3 regions of the Ruminococcus sp. 1001136sp1_2201st1_G3_2201SCRN_220225 genome follow, and region 1 is predicted to be linked to each of the others. Evidence: riboswitches for the same ligand, from Rfam matches in the RefSeq annotation. Region 1 holds a riboswitch; each other region holds the start of a gene.
What was found. Region 1 has a riboswitch for tetrahydrofolate ahead of folE (GTP cyclohydrolase I FolE). Riboswitches for the same ligand answer to the same signal wherever they lie in the genome.
Positions count from the first base shown of each region.

Region 2: linked by a shared signal. The riboswitch ahead of AB5642_RS06795 (folate family ECF transporter S component) and the one ahead of folE (GTP cyclohydrolase I FolE) in region 1 are both predicted to bind tetrahydrofolate.
Region 3: linked by a shared signal. The riboswitch ahead of AB5642_RS13790 (folate family ECF transporter S component) and the one ahead of folE (GTP cyclohydrolase I FolE) in region 1 are both predicted to bind tetrahydrofolate.

Region 1 covers NZ_JBCOME010000063.1:13,171-20,162, forward strand. The annotation lists gene AB5642_RS16840 (hypothetical protein) at 207-656, shown strand; gene AB5642_RS16845 (hypothetical protein) at 647-895, shown strand; gene AB5642_RS16850 (hypothetical protein) at 1,018-1,542, shown strand; gene AB5642_RS16855 (hypothetical protein) at 1,559-1,723, opposite strand; gene folK (2-amino-4-hydroxy-6-hydroxymethyldihydropteridine diphosphokinase) at 1,755-2,588, opposite strand; gene folP (dihydropteroate synthase) at 2,703-3,512, opposite strand; gene AB5642_RS16870 (HD domain-containing protein) at 3,552-4,049, opposite strand; gene folE (GTP cyclohydrolase I FolE) at 4,046-4,603, opposite strand; THF riboswitch at 4,855-4,951, opposite strand; gene AB5642_RS16880 (aminopeptidase P family protein) at 5,085-6,872, shown strand; gene AB5642_RS16885 (8-oxo-dGTP diphosphatase) at 6,978-6,992, shown strand, end outside.
Region 2 covers NZ_JBCOME010000015.1:1,704-8,695, reverse strand. The annotation lists gene AB5642_RS06815 (AraC family transcriptional regulator) at 4-894, shown strand; gene AB5642_RS06810 (alpha-L-fucosidase) at 1,010-2,443, opposite strand; gene AB5642_RS06805 (MFS transporter) at 2,504-3,874, opposite strand; gene galE (UDP-glucose 4-epimerase GalE) at 4,119-5,135, opposite strand; THF riboswitch at 5,330-5,427, shown strand; gene AB5642_RS06795 (folate family ECF transporter S component) at 5,499-6,065, shown strand; gene AB5642_RS06790 (helix-turn-helix transcriptional regulator) at 6,218-6,373, opposite strand; gene AB5642_RS06785 (DUF4179 domain-containing protein) at 6,529-6,992, opposite strand, start outside.
Region 3 covers NZ_JBCOME010000043.1:28,263-35,254, forward strand. The annotation lists gene AB5642_RS13760 (alanyl-tRNA editing protein) at 1-1,030, shown strand, start outside; gene AB5642_RS13765 (DUF6783 domain-containing protein) at 1,038-1,244, opposite strand; gene AB5642_RS13770 (DUF6783 domain-containing protein) at 1,176-1,325, shown strand; gene AB5642_RS13775 (Xaa-Pro dipeptidase) at 1,329-2,219, shown strand; gene AB5642_RS13780 (hypothetical protein) at 2,200-3,357, opposite strand; gene AB5642_RS13785 (hypothetical protein) at 3,354-3,578, opposite strand; THF riboswitch at 3,768-3,869, shown strand; gene AB5642_RS13790 (folate family ECF transporter S component) at 3,956-4,516, shown strand; gene AB5642_RS13795 (N-acetyltransferase) at 4,727-5,482, opposite strand; gene AB5642_RS13800 (GDSL-type esterase/lipase family protein) at 5,772-6,392, opposite strand; gene AB5642_RS13805 (prepilin peptidase) at 6,667-6,992, shown strand, end outside.

The sequences.
Region 1 (6,992 bases):
CTTGTGTGGATTAAATTCTGGGTGGCTACGGTGACTGACGTAGGCGCAGCAGATGAAAAATCAGACAAGTCAATATGGCGGTTACTTAATATTCGATGTACCCGATCGGTTCAGTTACTGTCAGAAGTGCTAGTGCAAATAGGAAAGCATTCACGTATAATGAAAATAACAAAAAACACGATAATAACAAGAAGGGAGATGTTTTTATGAACAAAAAAATGAGACTGTGGGTGGCTGGAACAGTTGGAGTCTTAATGACAGGCCTGATGAGCGTGAATGCTTATGCACTTGAAGAAAAGGATGTTATTGGAACCTGGTATGTAAATGAGCTTTCCATGGGTGGAGACATTTTGTTTCATCCAGGAGTAATGGGAATGGAAGTGACCGTGGATATTAAAGAAGGCGGTCAGATGGAAACCATAACGTCCTACAGTGGGGAAGAACCAGAGGCAGATCAATCAGAGTGGAAAATAGAAAATGATAAATTGTTGATGACTTATAGCGATCAAACGGTAGAATGTGAGTATGCTGATGGCAAAATAACGATAACTGCAGATGGAACGACAATGATCCAGCGGAAGCCTACTGCTATGATTTTTCAATATATTATGATTGGGATGAGTATCAATCAGAGTATGATTATTCATTGGATATAAATATTGCCAGGGACTTGATTGCGCAAACAGACGAAGGTAGTTATTACCTTGGTCTTGGAATGTCCCTGTGGTATACCGGTACGGAGGAGTATATTGAGGGAAGAAACTGTCCGGTATTTGTTATAGGGACAGATCATGAGGAACATTTTACAAAAGAAAAATATTATGCGGCAGGAGATAATGTGGTTTATTATTACGATCCGTTAGGCGATGCGTGGCTTTTGCTGGGAGCTGGCTGACAGACGGATTTGGGTATATGCTGACAGAAGATTCATCAGGGCGTGCAGATTGCAGGAATGATTTTTTAAACAGGCTTTCGTATATAACAGAGATTGATTAATTGGGGAAAGAGGAAACAGACATGAATGATTTTTTAACAGAAAAGAATAAAAAAACAGGAGTGTTAGGAAAACTGAAATGGGTTCTTTGTGGCTTCTGTATACTTTTTACTCTGGGAGCTATTGGCGCAGCAGAGAAATATATTGGTGAAGGACGCTGGGGAATGGCAGCAACGGAGATTATACTGGGATTGTTATTTTTGTATCCCACCTTCCGGGAAATCCAAAAAGCATTGAAGAAGAAAAAAGCCAGAGAAATAGCCTGTTGGTTTGAATCTTATGCCCAGAGCACGCTCTCATTTGAGAAGTTTGAGACTGAGATGGGAAAAGATGCTGTAAGGAAATTGGAAAAAATGATTGCCAAAGGGTATATTCGAAATATTCAGATAGACAGAGAAGAAAATTATATATTGATTACTGCACCAAACAGACGTGTGAATGAGAAGATTTATATTACAGTTACCTGTCCCAGCTGCGGTGCAAAGAATCAGATAATAAAAGGGCGCCTGTGCAACTGTGAATATTGCGGACAGCGTCTCACTTCCTGACAGCAGATGCGAATTATTACACAAGGGGCTGCCTGTTTTCCGGCAGCCCCAATGTTAGATTGTCACTTGTTAAGTTGGTTGAACCGCTGTATACGGAACCGTACGGTGGCGTGATAGCACGGATTACGAATACGGTCGGCAGCTGTGGGAGCGTCATAGGCGCGGAACAGCTGACTTTCATATGTGATGTCTCCGGTAGGCGACATGTTCGTTTAGCGGCAAAGAAGAATATTTAAAAGCTGTGAAATTGTCTGATTTAGTACAGGATGCCTGAGGTAAGGGGCAATCTGGTTCATAGGAGCCAGCACAAAGTCACGATTCTGCATATCCGGATGGGGGATGTGAAGATCTGCAGTATCAATGATTTCCTGATCATAAAAGAGAATATCCAGATCCAGAGTACGAGGACCCCAGTGAATAATACGTTCCCGGTTTGCCTCCTGTTCCAGCTGATGAAGACGTTCCAGCAATTCTTCCGGTGAAAGAAGGGTACGCATTTTCAAAACTCCATTCAGAAATTCATCCTGATCGGTAACACCATAAGGTTCTGTTACAAGATAATCAGAAACGGCCTCTATCCGGCATCCTTTTGTTTTTTTCAAACCACGTATCCCATTGTCGATGAACAGCTTTTTATCTCCCATATTAGAGCCAAAAGCAATGTATGCAGTATGCCATTTTCTTGTGATTTCCACAGATACGGTTTTCAGTGGAAGACCAACAGGAGCCCAGGGCTTTTCAATTTTCAGTGTGATCTGTTCCAGACCGGAAAGAGAGTCGAGCAGCATCTCTGCAAGATTTTCTGCAAGTGCTTCCAGAAGCTTAAAAGTATGTTTTCTGGTGAAATCTGTAATCATGTGGCTGACTTCTCCGTAATTGATAGAAGCAGACAGATCATCCGTTAACCCGGCCTGACGTGTGTGGGTAAAGAGGGTGGCAGAAATAACAAATTTTTGTCCAAGTACATTTTCTTCCGGATAGACACCATGGTTGGCAAAAATTTCCAGTTCTTTAATTTCTATTTTATCAAATCTGGTTTTATCCATAACAGTTGTTCCTTTCTGTTGGCTATTTACAATTTTGAGGAATTTGAACGCAGTCGCTTCGCGACTGCGTTCATGAGCAAGTAGCAAAGCGGATTGCGAATGTCCTCTTTACTCTCAATTACAACCCAAAATTGCTTCTGTCATCTGGATTACGCGTCTGTTTTCCTTGACATCATGAACACGCACAAAAGAACAGCCCTTCATCACACCAATTACACTGGTAGCCAGTGTTCCCTCTACACGCTGGTCTACAGGCAGATCAAGTGCCAGTCCGATCATCGACTTGCGTGAGGTGCCAAGAAGAACCGGAAAGCCCAGATTCTTAAAAAGCTCCAGATGATTCATAGTTTCCAGATTCATCTCAAATGTTTTTCCAAATCCAACCCCTGGATCGAGAATGATTTTCTCATCTTTGATTCCTGCTTTTCTTGCAAGATTGACACATTCCTGTGTCTCAGAAAGCATATCGATGAGAAAATTGTTATATTCTGTATTGGACTTATTGTGCATGAGACAGCATGCAACATCATATTTGGCAATTACAGCTCCCATTTCAGAATCATATTTTAATCCCCAGATATCGTTGACCAGATCTGCACCGGCCTGAATCGCACTTTCTGCCACGCTGCTTTTGAAGGTATCTACAGAAATGGGAATGTCAAAACGTTTTCTGACCGCTTCGATAACGGGCAAAACTCTCTGAGCTTCTTCCTCTGCACTGACCGGCGTGTGTCCGGGACGCGTAGACTCCCCGCCAATATCGATAATATCCGCACCATCCGCGATCATGGCTTCTGTATGCCGCAAAGCTTCATCTAAATGATTCCATTTCCCGCCATCGGAAAAAGAATCAGGAGTAATATTTAAAATTCCCATTATATAAGTGTGATTTTGTGTATCAAAAAAACGATTTCCAATTTTCATAAATAGAAACCATCCTTTCTGTTAGATTTTTTAGAAGGCTTAATATTCAATTGTCAGATTTTTTTTCTCAGAAGGCCAGTAACATTCTGAAGCTGCTGAACATGAAAAACAATTTCTGGACTTTTTATCAGCCTTATATAGCAGCATAGCCAACACATTATCAGATCCATCCGTCCTGTGCTGACTGATCGCAGATAATATTTCCTCTTTTTCCTGCTCTGTAAAATGCAGATCTGCCAGAATCTTTCCGGCTATTTCAGCTCCTGCAATGTCATGAGAAATACCCGACAGATATTGCTGCGCACGGCCAATGTCATGAAGAAGAGCAGTGGCATAAATGATTTCCCTGGACAGATTAAGCTTGTTTTCCAGAGAATAAATATACATCAGCCTGGCAACATCCAGAAAGTGTTCCGGCGTATGTCTGCAGAAAATACGATCTTTTTCAAGCTCCTGTATTTTCTCACAGTGCTTTTGATAAAGGGGATGCCGCCAGATTAAAGAAATACGGTTTGTTTCAGAAAAAGAACTGCTCATTTTCCGACCATGGAAAGGAACATTTTCTGCAGCTCCTTATCTTCTTTGAAGGCTCCGCGGGTTACAGTTGTAATTGTTTTGCTTCCTGGCTTTTTAACGCCTCGCATGGTCATGCAGGTGTGTTCTGCTTCCAGCATAACCATAATTCCCTTCGGAGAGAGGGCACGCTCCAGAGCGTCCGCAATCTGTACTGTGAGGCGTTCCTGGATCTGCGGTCTTCTGGCATAAACCTCTACCGTACGTGCCAGCTTGCTTAATCCTGTGACTTTTCCATCGGGAATATAAGCCAGGTGCGCCTTACCATAAAAAGGCATCAGATGATGCTCGCACATAGAGTAAAAAGTAATATCTTTTTCCAATACGATCTCATTATTTTCTACTGGAAACTGCTTCAGTAAATGGTGATCTGCTTCCTGATCGAGACCACCGTAAATTTCCTCGCACATACGTGCAATTCTGTCGGGAGTATCAATCAGTCCCTCCCGGGTAATATCCTCACCGATTCCTTCCAGAAGCAGGCGGATGGCCTGTTCTACTTTTTGTTTGTCAACCATTAAAAATAACCTCCTTTGTATTTGATTGCGGAGACTATCCTTTTTTGATAAAACCGGGGAAGGATTTTCGAATTCGAATATCTGCCTGCTTAATACGCAAAAAAGGATATCTCCAATTGTGATAGAATGTATGTCGAAAACATTCCCTTGAGCCTGTTAAAAAACGTTTCCACAAATCGCAATGTGCATCTTGCAGAAAGCTCCTTTCGGGCAGGCTCTGACACAATATGAGATATCCCTCTTATAGTGCTTGCAACGGGTGCGGATAATATACCGTAAGACGTGCTTTTCGTTTCAGTGACAACTCCCCATTCACCGAACACTTGACGCATAAAATCCTATTTTGCATATCATTCATTTCGAAAGTTAGTATATCACGTCTTTTGGGAATAGAAAAGTGTTTTTTCTTAAACAGGTTGCGAAAGGGTAACGTGGATATTATAATAGGAATAGACAAAATTCACTGGAAGGAGTCAGTTTTATGACAGTTAAAGAACGAATCACCGCACTTCGGGAAGTAATGGCAGAGAAGAAAATAGATGCTTATCTTGTTCCCACAGATGATTTTCATGCATCTGAATATGTAGGAGAATACTTTAAGTGCAGAAAATATATTACAGGTTTTACCGGATCTGCCGGCAGAGCAGTCATCATGCAGGATATGGCTGGATTGTGGACAGATGGAAGATATTTCATCCAGGCGGCCGCACAGCTGGAGGGAACGGGTGTAGAGCTTTTTAAAATGGGAGAACCAGATGTTCCCACTGTGCACCAGTTTCTGGAAGAAAAATTAGGCGAGGGAATGTGCCTTGGTTTTGACGGAAGAACCGTCAGCGCCGAAGAAGCAGATGAACTGACCGAACTTCTTGCAAAAAAAGGAGCCACTCTTCAGACGGATTCTGATCTGGTAGGAGAAATCTGGGAAGATCGTCCGGCACTTTCCTGTGAACCGGTTATGGAACTGGATGTAAAATGGGCAGGCGAATCCCGTGCTGACAAATGTGCAAGAATCCGTAAATCAATGGAAGAGAAAGGTGCAGATGGATTTGTACTGACTTCTCTGGATGACATTGCATGGCTGCTGAATATTCGTGGCGGCGATGTACATTGCTGTCCGGTTGTTCTCTCTTATCTGATAATGACAAAAACAGAAATCAGGCTGTTTGCAAATGAAAAAGCATTTTCGGCTTCAATTCTGGACGCATTATCTAAGGATGGCGTAACCATTCTGCCCTATGACAGCATTTATGAATATGTAAAAACATTTGAGAAAGACATGACAGTTCTTCTTTGTAAAAAGAAAGCCAACTGTCGTCTGGTAAACAGTATTCCGAAGGAAGTAACGATTCTGGATGAAGCCAACCTGACTTTTCTTCCAAAATCAATTAAAAATCCAGTAGAAGTAGAAAATGAACGTATCGCTCATATCAAAGACGGAGTTGCGCTTACCAAATTCATCTGCTGGCTAAAGAAAAATGTTGGCAAAATTACAATGACAGAGTTAAGCGCAGGAGAGAAGCTGTACAGCTTCCGTGCCCAGCAGGAGAACTTTATCGACAACAGCTTTGACCCCATTATTTCTTATGGCATTCATGCTGCAATCAACCATTATTCTGCCACACCAGAGACAGATATTGCCATTGAGCCTGGCAATTTCCTTCTGGCAGACACAGGCGGACACTATTACGAAGGTACTACAGATACCACCCGCACAATTGTTATGGGCTCTGTGAATGACGAGCAGAAGAAATATTTTACCGCTGTTTTACGTGGCATGCTGAACCTTGGAAATGCCAAATTCCGTTATGGCTGTACTGGTGTAAATCTGGATTATCTGGCGCGTGGTCCGTTATGGGAAATGGGACAGGATTTTAATCATGGAACAGGACATGGAGTTGGTTATCTTCTGAATGTTCATGAAGGACCAAACAGCTTCCGCTGGAGAATTATTCAGGGAGATAATGCAGTACTGGAAGAGGGTATGATCACATCAGATGAGCCTGGATACTATGTGGAAAACCAATATGGAATCCGCCACGAAAACCTGCTCGTATGCAAAAAAGCAGAGAAAACCTCATTTGGCCAGTTCATGTGCTTTGAACATCTGACTATGGTACCGTTTGATCTGGATGCTGTTGTTCCCGAGCTGATGACTGTGCAGGAACGGGCACTTCTTAATAATTATCATGCACAGGTATATAAAAAGATTTCTCCATATCTGGAAGAAGAGGAAAAAGAATGGCTGAAAGAAGCTACACGCGAAATCTGAAGCTAATCATTTAAAACAGTAAACAGGGGCATGTATAAAACTGATATGCATCGCCCTTGTTTTATATTTTACAGAAAAAAGCAGTGCCTGCGGGAAGGAGAATAAATGACAATAACTACT
Region 2 (6,992 bases), on a different contig from region 1:
ATATTGTACACAAACTCCGCTTACTGGCACCAGACACGCTTGGATTTTAAAGATAAAAAACATCCTATTTTTATAGGGAGCTGCGGTACTTACCGTCTGTATACAATAAAGAAGCTGCCAACGCACCGGCCGCGAGGTCGGCTTGATTACCAGCTTCTTTACGTTGCTTCTGGAAAAGCACATTTCTATTTTGATGGAAAAGAGGAAATTGTTTCTGCTGGAAACATGGTTTTGTACCGTCCAAAAGAAGAACAGCGCTACTACTATTATGGTGCCGACCATCCGGAAGTGTACTGGGTTCATTTTACTGGGAATAACGTCAAAAATATCCTCCGCAAATACGGCATTGTAGATGGCGTTCATGTGATTTATTCCGGGGTCTCCATGGAATACAAGCATCTGTACATGAACATGATTGAAGAACTGCAGCTGCGGAAAGATGACTATGAAGAGCTTCTTGTGTATTACTTTATGCAGCTTTTAATCCTTCTTCACCGCCAGATTCTTGTAAAACCACACAAGAAGAATCCGATGATCATGGATGACATGGCGCAGGCAGTTGATTATTTCCGAATGCATTACAATAAACAGATTAATATTGAAAAATATGCAGCTTCGAAAAATATTAGTGTTAGCTGGTTTATCCAGAACTTCAAACAATATACGAATACAACACCCGCCCAGTACATACAGAACCTGCGTCTTTCAAATGCGAAATCTCTGTTGGAAACCACAAACTACAATGTTACAGAAATTTCGAATCTGGTTGGATATGAAAATCCATTATATTTCAGCCGCTTTTTCCGGAAACAGTTTGGCGCTTCGCCGTCACAGTTTCGGAAACAACTGCGGCAAAATGAAGAGAATCAGATGACTGAACCAGAAAAGAAATGATCTGTATACGAAAGCCCAGGTTCAAAAACTGCCTGGGCTTTTAATTGATTTATTTTTATTACTAATATTCTACATACGCTCTCCCCTAGTCATATGTACTTCTTATTCTTCTATTTTAATATACTCCCACAAATGCCATCGCAGGTGCAACTCTGGAATCTTCAATTACGATTGCCAGACTATCTGTATGGATTCCCTTCAAATCGACGATTCTCTTATATCCGATAGTTGTTCCTTCATAGCATTTTTTTATGCTGCCGTTTTCTTCATAGCAGACATTAAATGCCTCAACTCTCTGGCTAAGCGGAATTGCTTCTTTCAGAACAAGATAATGTAGTTTTTTTCTTTCAATCCATTTAATCTTGATAACCAGTTTATTGGTTCCAGCCTCATTCAGAAAATAAGTCTCATAATCATCGGTTCTAAGAACTTCTGGGGACATCTCCCGGCAGTCAAGTGGTGGAATGGTTGTAATACCAGCTTCTTCCACTAAATTATTGGAAAAGCTTTCTTTGATAAAGCCACCTAACTGCTTCAGGTTCTGAATATCCGTTGGATGGATCTTTCCGTTTTTCATCGGAGGGATGTTTAACAGAAGTGTAGTATTTCCACCAACTGATTTTAAGTAAATATCCTTCAGATTCTCAAAAGAACGTACTTTATCATCCTCTTCTTCGTGATAGAACCAGCCCGGTCTGATGGAGACATCTGTCTCAGCCGGATACCAGGCAAGTCGTTCTTCCTTCGCAAGACGTTCCCTGCTTCCCAGATCAGACTGTGTTTCATCCAATGGTCTTTCACGGAACTCTTCATTATCCTCCTGCTGGCTTAACTCTGCGGTCAGAGCCGGATCTTTCATATCTGCTGCTACCACGCTCCATTCACTTGGGCGTACCTCACCAGCTTCATTTCCACACCAACGGATATCAGGACCAGAAATAGAGATCACAGCATTTGGCTGTAGCTTGCGAACTACCTGGTAGTATCTTTGCCAGTTATATTTCTGTACCTTTCCGTTTGCGCCTTCCCCACAGGCACCGTCCAACCATACTACAAAAATATCACCATACTCTGTCAGAAGCTCTGTAAGCTGATTCACATAATAGTCATCATACTCTTTTCCTTTTCCATAGGATTCATTGTTTCTGTCCCAAGGAGAAAGATAAACACCAAACTTCAGGCCATATTCTTTGCAAGCCTCCATTGTTTCTCTTACAATATCACCCTTTCCATTTTTATATGGAGAGTTTTTGATACTGTGTTCGGTGTATTTTGATGGCCACAGGCAGAATCCGTCGTGATGTTTGCAGGTAAGAATCAGTCCCTTCATACCGCCCTCTGCGGCTGTTTTCGCCCACTGTTTTGCATCCAGCTCTGTCGGATTAAAAATAGATTCCGGCTCTGTTCCATCGCCCCATTCTCTTCCGGTAAAGGTATTTACTGTAAAATGAATGAAACAGAAAAATTCCATACTTTCATATGCAATCTGTCTTGCGGTCGGTACTGCTTCAATTAATCTTTTGTCTTCTTTTAAGCCGCTATAGTTCATAATCATCCTCTAGACATTTTTATTGTTACATCCCATTGCTATATTTCGTTATCTTAATGATTATTTTGCTTTCAGCATTTTACTGTTCTTTAATTTTTCATTTGCCTTTTCTACATTCATCTGTGACATAATAAAAGTAATGATTACACAAATCACAACTGGAATCCACAGATACATAGTATGAAGCATGCTAAGGCAGGAATCCGGCTGTACAGCAAGTGAACTGTTAAAGTGGCTGAATTCCAGAAGCCAGCCTGTAATCGCAGTTCCAAGTCCTCCTCCAAGTTTCACACCAAGGGAAGTACAGGAATACATGGTTCCGTCTACACGTTTATGCTTTGTCAGATAAGTATACTCTGAACAGTTAGCAATCACCGCATTCATATCACCCTGCCATGGTCCCATACCAAATGCAGCAACGGCTGTAAAGGCAATCATAAGCGGTACGCTTCCCATATAAGCAGCAACTACTACAAGGGCACGTCCAATGGTTCCAATGGTATATCCAACCAGATTCAGCTTATATAACCCTTTCCATTTTGCTACTAAAGATGGTGTAATAACCAGTGCAATGATTAACGGGATATTGATTACCCAGGAAAATACCGGGAACAGATCCTCGTTTTTCAATACATACATCATGTAATAAATACCCATACTGAGCATTGCGGAATAAATCTGCTGCAGAATGTAGGTTACGCAGATCATAATATAAAATCTGTTGGAAAATAACAGTTTTGCAGCTTCAATAAGGCTATATTTTTCATCTACTGCGCTTGATGCATCTTCGTTTAAGACTTCTTCTGGAAGCTCTTTTACAGATAATGCAGAAACTGTATTTATAATAAGTCCAATGATGGCATAAATGATTGCTACAATTCTCCATCCAGCAGCTCCCCCTCCCATAATCTCAACAAACTTGATAGTAACAGACTGGATCAAAAGACTGGTAGAAAATGCAAAGATAAAACGGTAAGATCCCATTTCTACACGTTCTTTGCTGTTTTTGGTAATCAGAGCTGTAAGAGCTGAATATGCAATGTTATTTGCTGTATAGAACACTGCATTTAACAGGGAATATGCAATAAAGAACCATGCATACTGCGCTGTCTGTCCAAGACTTTCCGGAATTGCAAATACACCGATCAAAGTAACTGCACAGCCGATATAACCATACAGCATCCAAGGTTTTGCTTTTCCCATTTTTGTTTTTGTCTTATCAATCATAGAGCCGAAGAAAATATCGGTCACTCCATCAAACAGTTTTGATACTGCAATCAATGTTCCTACAATACCCGGGTTCAATCCAACAGTATTGGTCAGATAGAGCATTACGAAGGTGGAAAGGAATGCATATACCACATTTCCAGCCACATCTCCGGAACCGTATCCGACTTTGTTGTACCATTTCAAATATCTTTTTTCTTCCATGTTTTCCTTCTCTTTCTCCTGTTTTTTCAGGTTTATTTTCGTACTTCCTTAATCCGAATATAATTATATCTTTATCTTTCCCAAAATTACATAAACAACATTTAACAAAACATGCACAAAATTGTAGAATTTTAAAAAATAGAATATTTCAGGATAAAAAATGCGTTCATTTATAACATAAGGTCAATTATTCAAAAAAATAAGAGGGCTGCATCTTACAGCTCTCTTATTTTAAATATACATCCTATTCTTCATATCCCTGCGGATTATTAGACTGCCATCTCCAGGAATCTTCACACATCTCACGGATACCGTTCTCTGCTTTCCAGCCAAGCTCTTTTTCTGCCTTAGATGCATCACAATAACAAGTTGCAATATCTCCGGCTCGGCGAGGTTTGATCACATATGGAATTTTCACACCAGTTGCCGCTTCAAAATTCTTTACAATATCAAGAACACTATAGCCCTTTCCGGTTCCCAGATTGTAAATCGCAAGCCCAGGATTTTCCCCGATTTTCTTAAGCGCTTTTACATGCCCCTTTGCCAGATCCACAACATGAATATAGTCTCTTACACCAGTTCCATCCGGAGTATCATAATCATTTCCAAATACACCAAGTTCCTTCAGCTTACCAACTGCTACCTGTGTAATATATGGCATAAGGTTATTGGGAATGCCATTTGGGTTCTCTCCAATTGTTCCACTCTTATGTGCGCCAATTGGATTAAAGTAACGAAGAAGCATAACATTCCATTCTGGATCTGCTTTCTGGATATCGGTAAGCACTTGTTCCAGCATGGATTTTGTCCAGCCATACGGATTCGTACACTGTCCCTTTGGGCATTCTTCTGTAATCGGAATCTGCGCCGGATCTCCATATACAGTTGCTGAAGAAGAGAAAATAATATTTTTCACATTATGTTTTCTCATTACATCAACCAGAGTTAAAGTGCCTGCTATGTTATTTTCATAATACTCCCAGGGCTTAACCACAGATTCTCCAACTGCCTTCAAACCTGCAAAATGGATACAGGACTCAATAGTTTCCTTATCAAAAATATCATTTAAAGCATCTCTGTCCAGAATATCTGCCTTATAAAACTTCACTGGTTTTCCTGTGATTTTTGATACTCTGTCCAGTGCTTTTTCACTTGCATTGCTTAAATTGTCCAGTACCACAACATCATATCCTGCATTCTGAAGCTCCACTACCGTGTGGCTTCCAATATAACCAGCACCACCTGTAACTAAAATTGCCATAATGATTCCTCCTGAACGGTTTTTTCTTTTATTATAGTCTGATTTTTGTAAAAACATATGGACAAAGTTTTAGAAAATATGGAGAAAATGCCACGATTTCTTGTCTGTTTTCTTAATTGCAAAAACTTATATTTTTATATATTTTTTTCTTGCTTTTTCCAATAATATGCTATATACTGCCCCATGTAAAGTAATGCAGAGTAAATTCATGAGCGTAAAGTGCCTTCCGGATGGAGAGTTGCCGGAGGACGAAAAGAGAAATCTTGCGGTTCGTGGATTGCTTCTCGCTGCAACAGAAGATAAATATGAATCCATAAATTATCTCCTATTGTGAGCGAAAAAAGAAAAGGAGGTAATTTTTTTATGGAGAAAACAAAGAACATGTTTCTCACCTCAGCCAAAGAGCTGAAAACCACTTCTACCCTGGCAGTCTGTGCAATGCTTGCTGCCCTGGCACTGATTTTAAATTCAGTTGCTTCTATCAATATCGGTCCCTATGTAAAAATTGGATTTTCCGGTATTCCAAACCAGATTGCTGATTATCTGTTTGGACCCATTACCGGATGTTTGTTTGCCGGTGTGCTGGATACTGTGAAATTCTTTATCCGCCCTGATGGTCCATTTTTCTTTGGGTTCACCTTTAACGCAATGCTCGCGGCATTTATTTATGGATGTTTTTACTACAAACATAAGCTCACTTTCCGTCGCGTGCTGATTGCAAAACTGGTTGTCGTTCTGATTGTAAATGTTCTGTTAAATACCTTATGGCTGGACATGCTATACGGAAAAGGATTCCTTGCAATCCTCCCAATGCGTACTGTAAAGAACCTGATCATGTGGCCAATCGATTCCTTTATCTTCTTTACCATCACAAGATTGATTGAGCAGACAGGAATTTTTAATCTTTTTAGAAAACCGGCTGCCAACTGATTACATATATTTGAAAATATAAAAACTTTGCGATATCAAATAAAAAACGCGAATATTCCAGTACTAAATAAGCCACTGATATTCGCGTTTCTTATTATCCTAACCACTTAAAAGAAGGATAGTATCTTACAACAGCTTTCCCCACAATCTGGTCAAATCGCACGAATTTGTTTTTCCATGAACGTGAATCTCTTTTCATTCTCCCAATTAGACACAGTCTGTCTGGTAACATGAAATATTTTTCCAAATTCCTCCTGAGTCAGCGCCTTTTCTTTTCGTATTTTTAATATCTGCGTTCCAATGTTCATATTTGCTCTGCTCCTGTTCTTCCAATCGGTTTTGCTTCTCACTTGGATTATATAAAAAATTCTGCCTAATGAAAAGCAATTTACCTTTTACAGTGGAAAAAACAGGTATGCAAAGCTTCTTTGACATGGTATTTTTTAAGAAGATTCACGTTTCTCTACTTAATCTGAATCCTTATTTTTTCACCGACAGGTGTCCAGTCAGATTCTGCAGTGATTTCACCTGTAGTTCCATCATATGCGCTTTCTTCGGTTCCATAATCTTCATCCGTTTTATTTGCTGCGTCGGTATTTTCTTTCTGGTCTGTATCGTCTTGAAGCCTTACTTCTGTGGGAGCTACTGCCCCTCCGATAATTTGAGTTTCAATCGGCTCCTCTGCATCTGACGGATTTTCTCCCTCCAAAGTATCCTCTGGAACTTCTTCCACTTCTTCTGTAGTCTCACCAATTTCTACAAAATCGTCATCAACCCAGATAGTGTCTGCAGCAGCCATATAAGGCTCTCTGGTATAAAGCTGTAATTCCAGATAATCGCTGTCAATATCCGGGAGTAAAAGAACCGGACCGTCAGAATCCAGCTGATACATGCCCCAGAAACTGGTTTTAAAACTCCATTGAGATT
Region 3 (6,992 bases), on a different contig from region 1:
TGAAGGAGGCGGACAGCCCAGTGATACCGGTATATTAGGCGGAATAAATGTTAAGGAAGTTCATGAGAAGGATGGAGAGTTAATTCATTATACAGATGGGCCTTTGGAAGTCGGTATGGATGTAATAGGAAAAATTAACTGGGGCAGAAGATTTGATCTTATGCAGCAGCATTCCGGAGAGCATATTGTAAGTGGGCTGGTACATGAAGCATTTGGATATGACAATGTGGGATTCCACATGGGAAGCGATGTGATCACCATCGATTTCAGCGGAATGCTGGATGAAGAACAAATGGCCGAAATCGAAGCGAAAGCGAATCAGATTATCTGGGAAAATCAGGAAGTTGAGATTTTTTATCCTACAGAGCAGGAACTTAAAAATCTGGATTACAGAAGTAAGAAAGAGCTTTCCGGATGGGTTCGTATTGTGCGCTTCCCAGGAGCAGATACCTGCGCGTGCTGTGGAACTCATGTGACGCGTACTGGAGAAATTGGAATGTTGAAGTTGCTTTCTGTGGTGAAATTCCGTGAGGGGGTTCGTATGGAAATGCTGTCAGGTAAGCGAGTGCTTGATTATCTGAACATGGTAAATGAACAGAATCGTCAGATTTCCGTGAAGTTGTCTGCGAAAATGGACAAAACAGCGTCAGCGGTAGCAAGGCTTCAGGATGAAAATTTTGCTCTGAAGGGAAGAGTACATGCGTTAGAAGAAGAATTTATCGTTGGCGAAGCTGCTAAATGGAAAGAAAAAGAGAATGTGGTTTTATTCCAGGAAGGAATGGAAGCAGGAAGCGTTCAGAAGCTTACAGATGCAATTTTACAGGTTTGTAAGGGGCGTTGTGCAGTATTCTCCAGGAATGCAGATGGAAGCTATAAGTATGCTATGGGAGAAAAAGACGGAGACTTACGTCAGTTTACAAAAGAGATGAATGCAGTATTGAATGGCAGGGGAGGCGGTAAGCCTTTCTTTGTACAGGGGTCTGTGCAGGCTTCCGAGAAAGAAATTCGAGCCTTTTTCGAAAATAAATAGCAGTTGTTCAGTTCCTTCGCAAAAGCACCTTGCGGAATAGCACCCGCTGAATAGTTGCAATAAAGAATAAAAGAGGATTGAAAAAATCCGTATTAGAGCGTGTTTGAAAAAGCATTCCCACAATCTGTACGCCCCACTTTGCGGTATATTTTGCTCGAATTCGGTTGTCGTAGCTCGCTACGACGCCCTCCTCCGGACAAAATCTCCCACAAATTGTGACGAACATCTTGCAGAAGTCCTTTTTTCAAACACGCTCTGCGGAAGAAAGGAAAAGCTGAATTATTTTTCAAGATAATCAGTGTTATATGAAGAAATGTTTGGAGAGTGTCATGCGCACCTGATCATGGATGGACTGAATTATAAAGATGCAATTTCTATTCATAAGGATCATGTAAACGATGAAGTGATACGGAAACATTTGAAAGCTTATGAAGAGCTGGGGATTGTATTTGTAAGAGATGGTGGAGATGCATTAGGAGTATCGGAAAGAGCCAGGAAACTGGCACCAGAATATGGAATTGATTATCGTACTCCTGTTTTTGCCATCCATAAAAATGGACACTATGGCTCTATCGTGGGAAAAGGTTTTGACACTATGAAAGAATACCATGTCCTTTTGAAAGAAGCGAAAAACAAAGGGGCAGATTTTATTAAAATTATGACCACAGGACTTCTGGATTTTAATAACCATGGACAGATTACTGGAACGCCTTTAGACAGGAAGGAAGTCTGCGAGATGGTACATATTGCCCATGAAGAAGGGTTGGCGGTGATGAGCCATACCAATGGAATTTATGGCGTACAGGCAGCTGTGGAAGCTGGTGTGGATTCAGTAGAACATGGAAATTATATTGATCCGGAAACAATCATAGAATTAGCTGACAGTGATAGTGTATGGGTTCCTACTCTTGTGACAATTCGAAATCTTCGTGGATGTGGAAGATATAAGGAATCAGTGCTTGATCCTATTATAGAACTGGCCGCAAAGAACCTTCGTCTGGCATACAAGTACCGAGCAAAGGTGGCTCTTGGAAGTGATGCAGGAGCTTATATGGTCTTACATGGGAAGGGCTTAATGGATGAATACCAGGCATTTATGGACATTCTGGGAGAATCCGGGGATGTGAGAGCCTGGCTGGCAGATGGAGAGAAAAGGATTCAGGACACCTTCAGGCGTCCTGAATCTTGATAGATGTATAAATGTTGGAATTTTTGGATTTTGTAGGATCAAAGGTAATGCAGATACCTGCGCCGGATTCCATATTACTGGTGGAGGTATCCTTTGCCCCTTCTGTAAAGCAGGTTATGGTTGCGCCATCGCCAGTTTGAAGTGTGACGGTATTTGCTGTATGGCCTATAATTGTACCGCTGACTGAGCTGGTAATTTCACGGCTTCCAAGAGAATCCGGATCATCACCGGTGACTGCTGTAACAGTAACACCATCCAGTGAATTTCCCTGAAATTGTCCAGTGCAAGTTATGGTTACATAGGAGCCTGGTGCTGTTCCACCTTTAAAGTAAGAAGGAATCTGAGACAAGTCTACATTTATTGTGCTGTCAGAGCCAGAGGGAAGAACTGTGAGTGTATTCAGGGAAATATTCTGAATTTCTGCATGAATCTGCTGTTCTTTTGCTGAGGCATCGGCAGAAACCTGTGCAGGATCTGGTGTTGGTGTTGGATCTGGAAGTGTAAGCGGATCAATATCTGAAATGCTTAGTACTTTCAGATGACTGGCATTAAGAGAAGAACTTTGGGTATTCTGACTGGAAGCAAACTTGCCTTTAAAATGAATGTATACCCATACACCGGTGCGGATGCCATTCTGATAATATTGTTCAGTTCCAGTGATTGGATAGGTGGCTGTTTTGCCTTTTTTATTTTTTATGGTAATGGTATTTGGAGTCAGACTCTGTACTTCCCCATAGGCCTTTCGTACTTCCAGCTGATTCTTTTTGTGAAAGTCGTCTACTACTTTCAATGCTTTTACAGTGCTGGTATCCTTGTTAGAGAGCTGCCCCTCATAAATGACACTGATTTCATCTCCAGTGATCATGCCATCTTCGCATTCCAAAGTTGCTTCAGAAAGATCAAAAACGTAAGTTTGTTCCTGGCTTTCCATAGTCAGGGTGGCACCGGTGAAATCCTTAAGGGTTCCTTTGATTTCATCCATATAAACACGCTGTTTGGGTGTTTCTGAAGTGTTCTGTAAGGTGGTTTCACTCTGATCAGAAATAGAAGTATAGCTGGTGATCATATCACCGGCAGTACATCCTGACAGAGAGAACAGTACCAAAGAGCCAAGTAATAGTTTTGTGAAATTTTTCATTGTTGCTTTGTATCCTCCGAATCCGGAAATGGTACAGGAAGAAAATCGAAAACCTCTCGGCAGGCATTCCATTCCTCCGAGTTATCCGGCATACGATAGCCAAGTCCTGTACATTCTGTAGTAGCATTTGTATTCATGTAATTATTATAAAAAACATTGTAAGGATTCTGTAGTGGCGGCTGTTTTTGGCAAGATGATTTGTTTGTGGATTTTATACTCATAGAAACACTCCTTTTTGTCAAATATTTTTCCTATATAAGGGAAGATATTCTTAGAATATGCGAAAAAGAGGAGAGTATGCACAAACATTTGTCAGTGAACAGTAACGATTAATTTATTTATGTGAATATTATAACAAATACATATTGAAATTTCTATATTTTGTGCTATAATCATTTTAAATAAATAATAGCGAAGTAGGAATTTATGCGTCAAGTGTTCATTGGCTGGGGAGTCGCCGTGAAACGAAAAGCAGCAGGACTGTTTACGATATATTTTCCGCACCCGTTGCTACATGTGAGAACATCTCATAATGTGGAGGGATTATTATTTATGGTAACTACTCTGTTATTTTAATCATTATGGAGGTGTTTTTTTTATGCGTAAAAACAAACAGACATGGAGTGTTAAGACTCTTGTATTCCTTGCACTGCTGGTAGCAATCCAGCTTGTGCTGTCACGCGTTCTGGTAATTGATCTTGGTGTATATCGAATTACATTGGGAACTGTCGCCACTGTATTGGCAGGTCTTTGGATGGGACCTGTAGCTGGTGGTGTAGAAGGTGCTGTTGCCGATATCATTGGATGTTTTATGAAAGGCTATGGAGTTAATCCACTGATTACTTTATCAGCAGTTGCCTGGGGTGTGATCCCCGGACTGGCTGGAAAACTAATGGCTGAAAAGAACAGAAAAGTAAAGACTGTTGTTATGTGTGTCGCAATTGCAGTCTCTGGCGTAGTGGGAACACTTGGACTGACCACTGCAGGATTGGTAATGATCGGAGCAAACTTCTATGCAATTATGCCAGGACGTCTTGTACAGTTTGCAATCATGACTCCAATCTACTGCGTACTTACCAGTCTTCTTTATTTCAGCCCGCTTACAGGCATGGTTGTAGGAAACATAAGACCTGCTAAGCTGGAGAAGAAGACCGTATAAATGGCAGCAGTCCAGGAGCTGAATTATATACAAAACCCCAAATTAAATAATATGGCATAAGATGGATTATGAAGCAATGTACTTACTGGAAAGTTGATTGTTTGAGAAATCAACTTGTTGAATAAGTCAAAAAATACGATTCCCAAATAAAAGGCTGTGATCAGGATAAACACTGATCGCAGCCTTTTTTAAACATGCTCTGAAAAGTTTTCAGTTTGTATGTGTCTGAACCCGGAACCAATAGGTGTAGAGATAATGAAGTCCAAGTGATTCATAAAGATTACGTGCTGGAGTGTTTCCCTCTACTACCTGAAGATAGGCCTTAGTTGCGCCTTTCTTTTTTCCTTCTTTTAGAAGTGCAGTACAAATCTGACGAGCATAACCCTTGTGTCTGAAATCTTCGCGAACATGGATAGCGTACAATCCAATATAATTTCGATCCAGAATGCCAAGCCCGGTTGCAATAATTTTTCCGTTACTCCAGATGGAGGCGCATACGGTGTCTTTTACGATGGCATGATACATGGATGGAACTACAGCACGGTGAACAGGATTAATGGTGCCTTTCAGATCAAAAAGACTTTCAATCCAAATATCTGGAATATCGTCAGTAAGAGTTACCTGATCGCAAGGCGCAGAAAGATCTGCTCCATCCAGTGAGGCTGCCATAACATTTGTTGTATGCTGGATTTCGTAGTTGCGGTTTTCCAGAAGATAATCAAAATCCGGAGAAACCAGAGGACTGATCTTAAAAATTGCAGGGCTGCCCAGTCGGGCATACTCTGCTTCGCAGAAAGAAACCTTTTCCCTCCAGGAAAGGGTAGAAGTTCCGAACTGCTCCACACTGTTTGTTCTATGTGTATAAAAATAGGAAAAACGGAGAATCCATCCATCATAAAGCTCCATTTTATGGGAGGGCCATGCATTTAGTGACATATCTTCAATTTCTTTAATGATTTTATCCATAAAAAAACCTTCTTTTATAAGTTTAGGGTCATTATACATAATTGTATCCAGCAATGCAACTGAAAATAGTCTGTTATAAGACAGATTGCTTTTTACACATCTTGCAGAAAGCCTTTTTCAAACACGCTCTAGTACATCGTTTCGTAAATAACTATACCAATCGCGTAGGATGTGAATTCGAGTGTGCAGGTATAAAAACGCAGGCGTAGCGGGCTACGCCGAGGCTTTTATACCTGTGCAATCGGATTCACAGACAAGTGAGTGGTATAGTTATTTCGAAAACGATGTACTAGTACGGTGAATAGCCGCAAATTAATTTATACAATCTGTCTGCCAGAAATTTTTGTCCCTGCTCAGTAAGGTGAATCCCATCTGTAGTAATTTCTGAATATCCATAACGACGCGCCTTTTCATTCAATTCCTCATGCAATGTAAGATAAGAAATTTGAAACTGTTCTGATAGCTGGTGGATCATTTGTGATATTTTCTGGCGAAAAGGAAGCCAGGTTCTATAACAGGCAGGCCAGGGAAAAAGAAAAGGCTCCATTAAAATAATGCGCGAGTTCGATTTTGCTAATATTGTTATAAGATCTGCATAGCATTTGTAAAAAGAAAAAAGCATATTCCTCTGCTGAAACGGTGTTCTGTCCGTATTCATTATTAATCCAATATCATTAATTCCGATTAAAATTGTTATAATATCACTTGTAAAATCAGAATCACCCTGAATTCTCTGCAGAAGTCTGTTTATAGTAAAGCCGTCAGTGCCATAATTGCGTACCTGATAGTCTGAGCCGTCCCTTTTAAGACAGTCTGACAGCATTTTTACATAGCCATTGCCAAGGAAATCTCTGGAAAAGCAGTGTTCACAATCGGTGATGCTGTCACCAAGACATGTTAATATTGTCATAATTTTACCTCCGTTAATATTATACTGCAAGAACAAAAAGGTTTATAGTTTTTTTAGAAAAATTTGTAAAAAAAAGACTGGACAAATGGAGATAGAGCACCTATAATAAGACTCACCAGAAGTCATCTGGTATCGAAGGTCATCTTTTCAGATCGACTATTCCCTATTCTACGAAAGATAAAATACAGGAAGCCTTTCTCAAACAGGCTCTAAAATACTTCAAGATAGCCTCCTGTTATTAGTAAACCTATGTAAAAGAAGGGATGGTACGTCTATGCTTTTTTACAGAATATTTCCTGCTATAGCGGCAGGCTGCGCCGCTCTGATGGATATTCAGAGAGCGAAGGTAGACAATGGCTGGCTGCTTTTTTGTGTATTGGTCAGTTTGTTTACGCGAATATGGAAAATAGATGTTAGCAGTCTCGGATCTTGGATATGCGGTCTGCTGGTACCGATACTGATTCTGGGGATTTTATTCATATTCAGAATGCTGGGAGCCGGAGACATCAAGCTCTTGAGTGTTATTGGAAGCATGATCGGACCGACGAAAATTCTCAATTGCATTTCCTATTCCTTTCTGATTGGAGCTGTCATATCAGC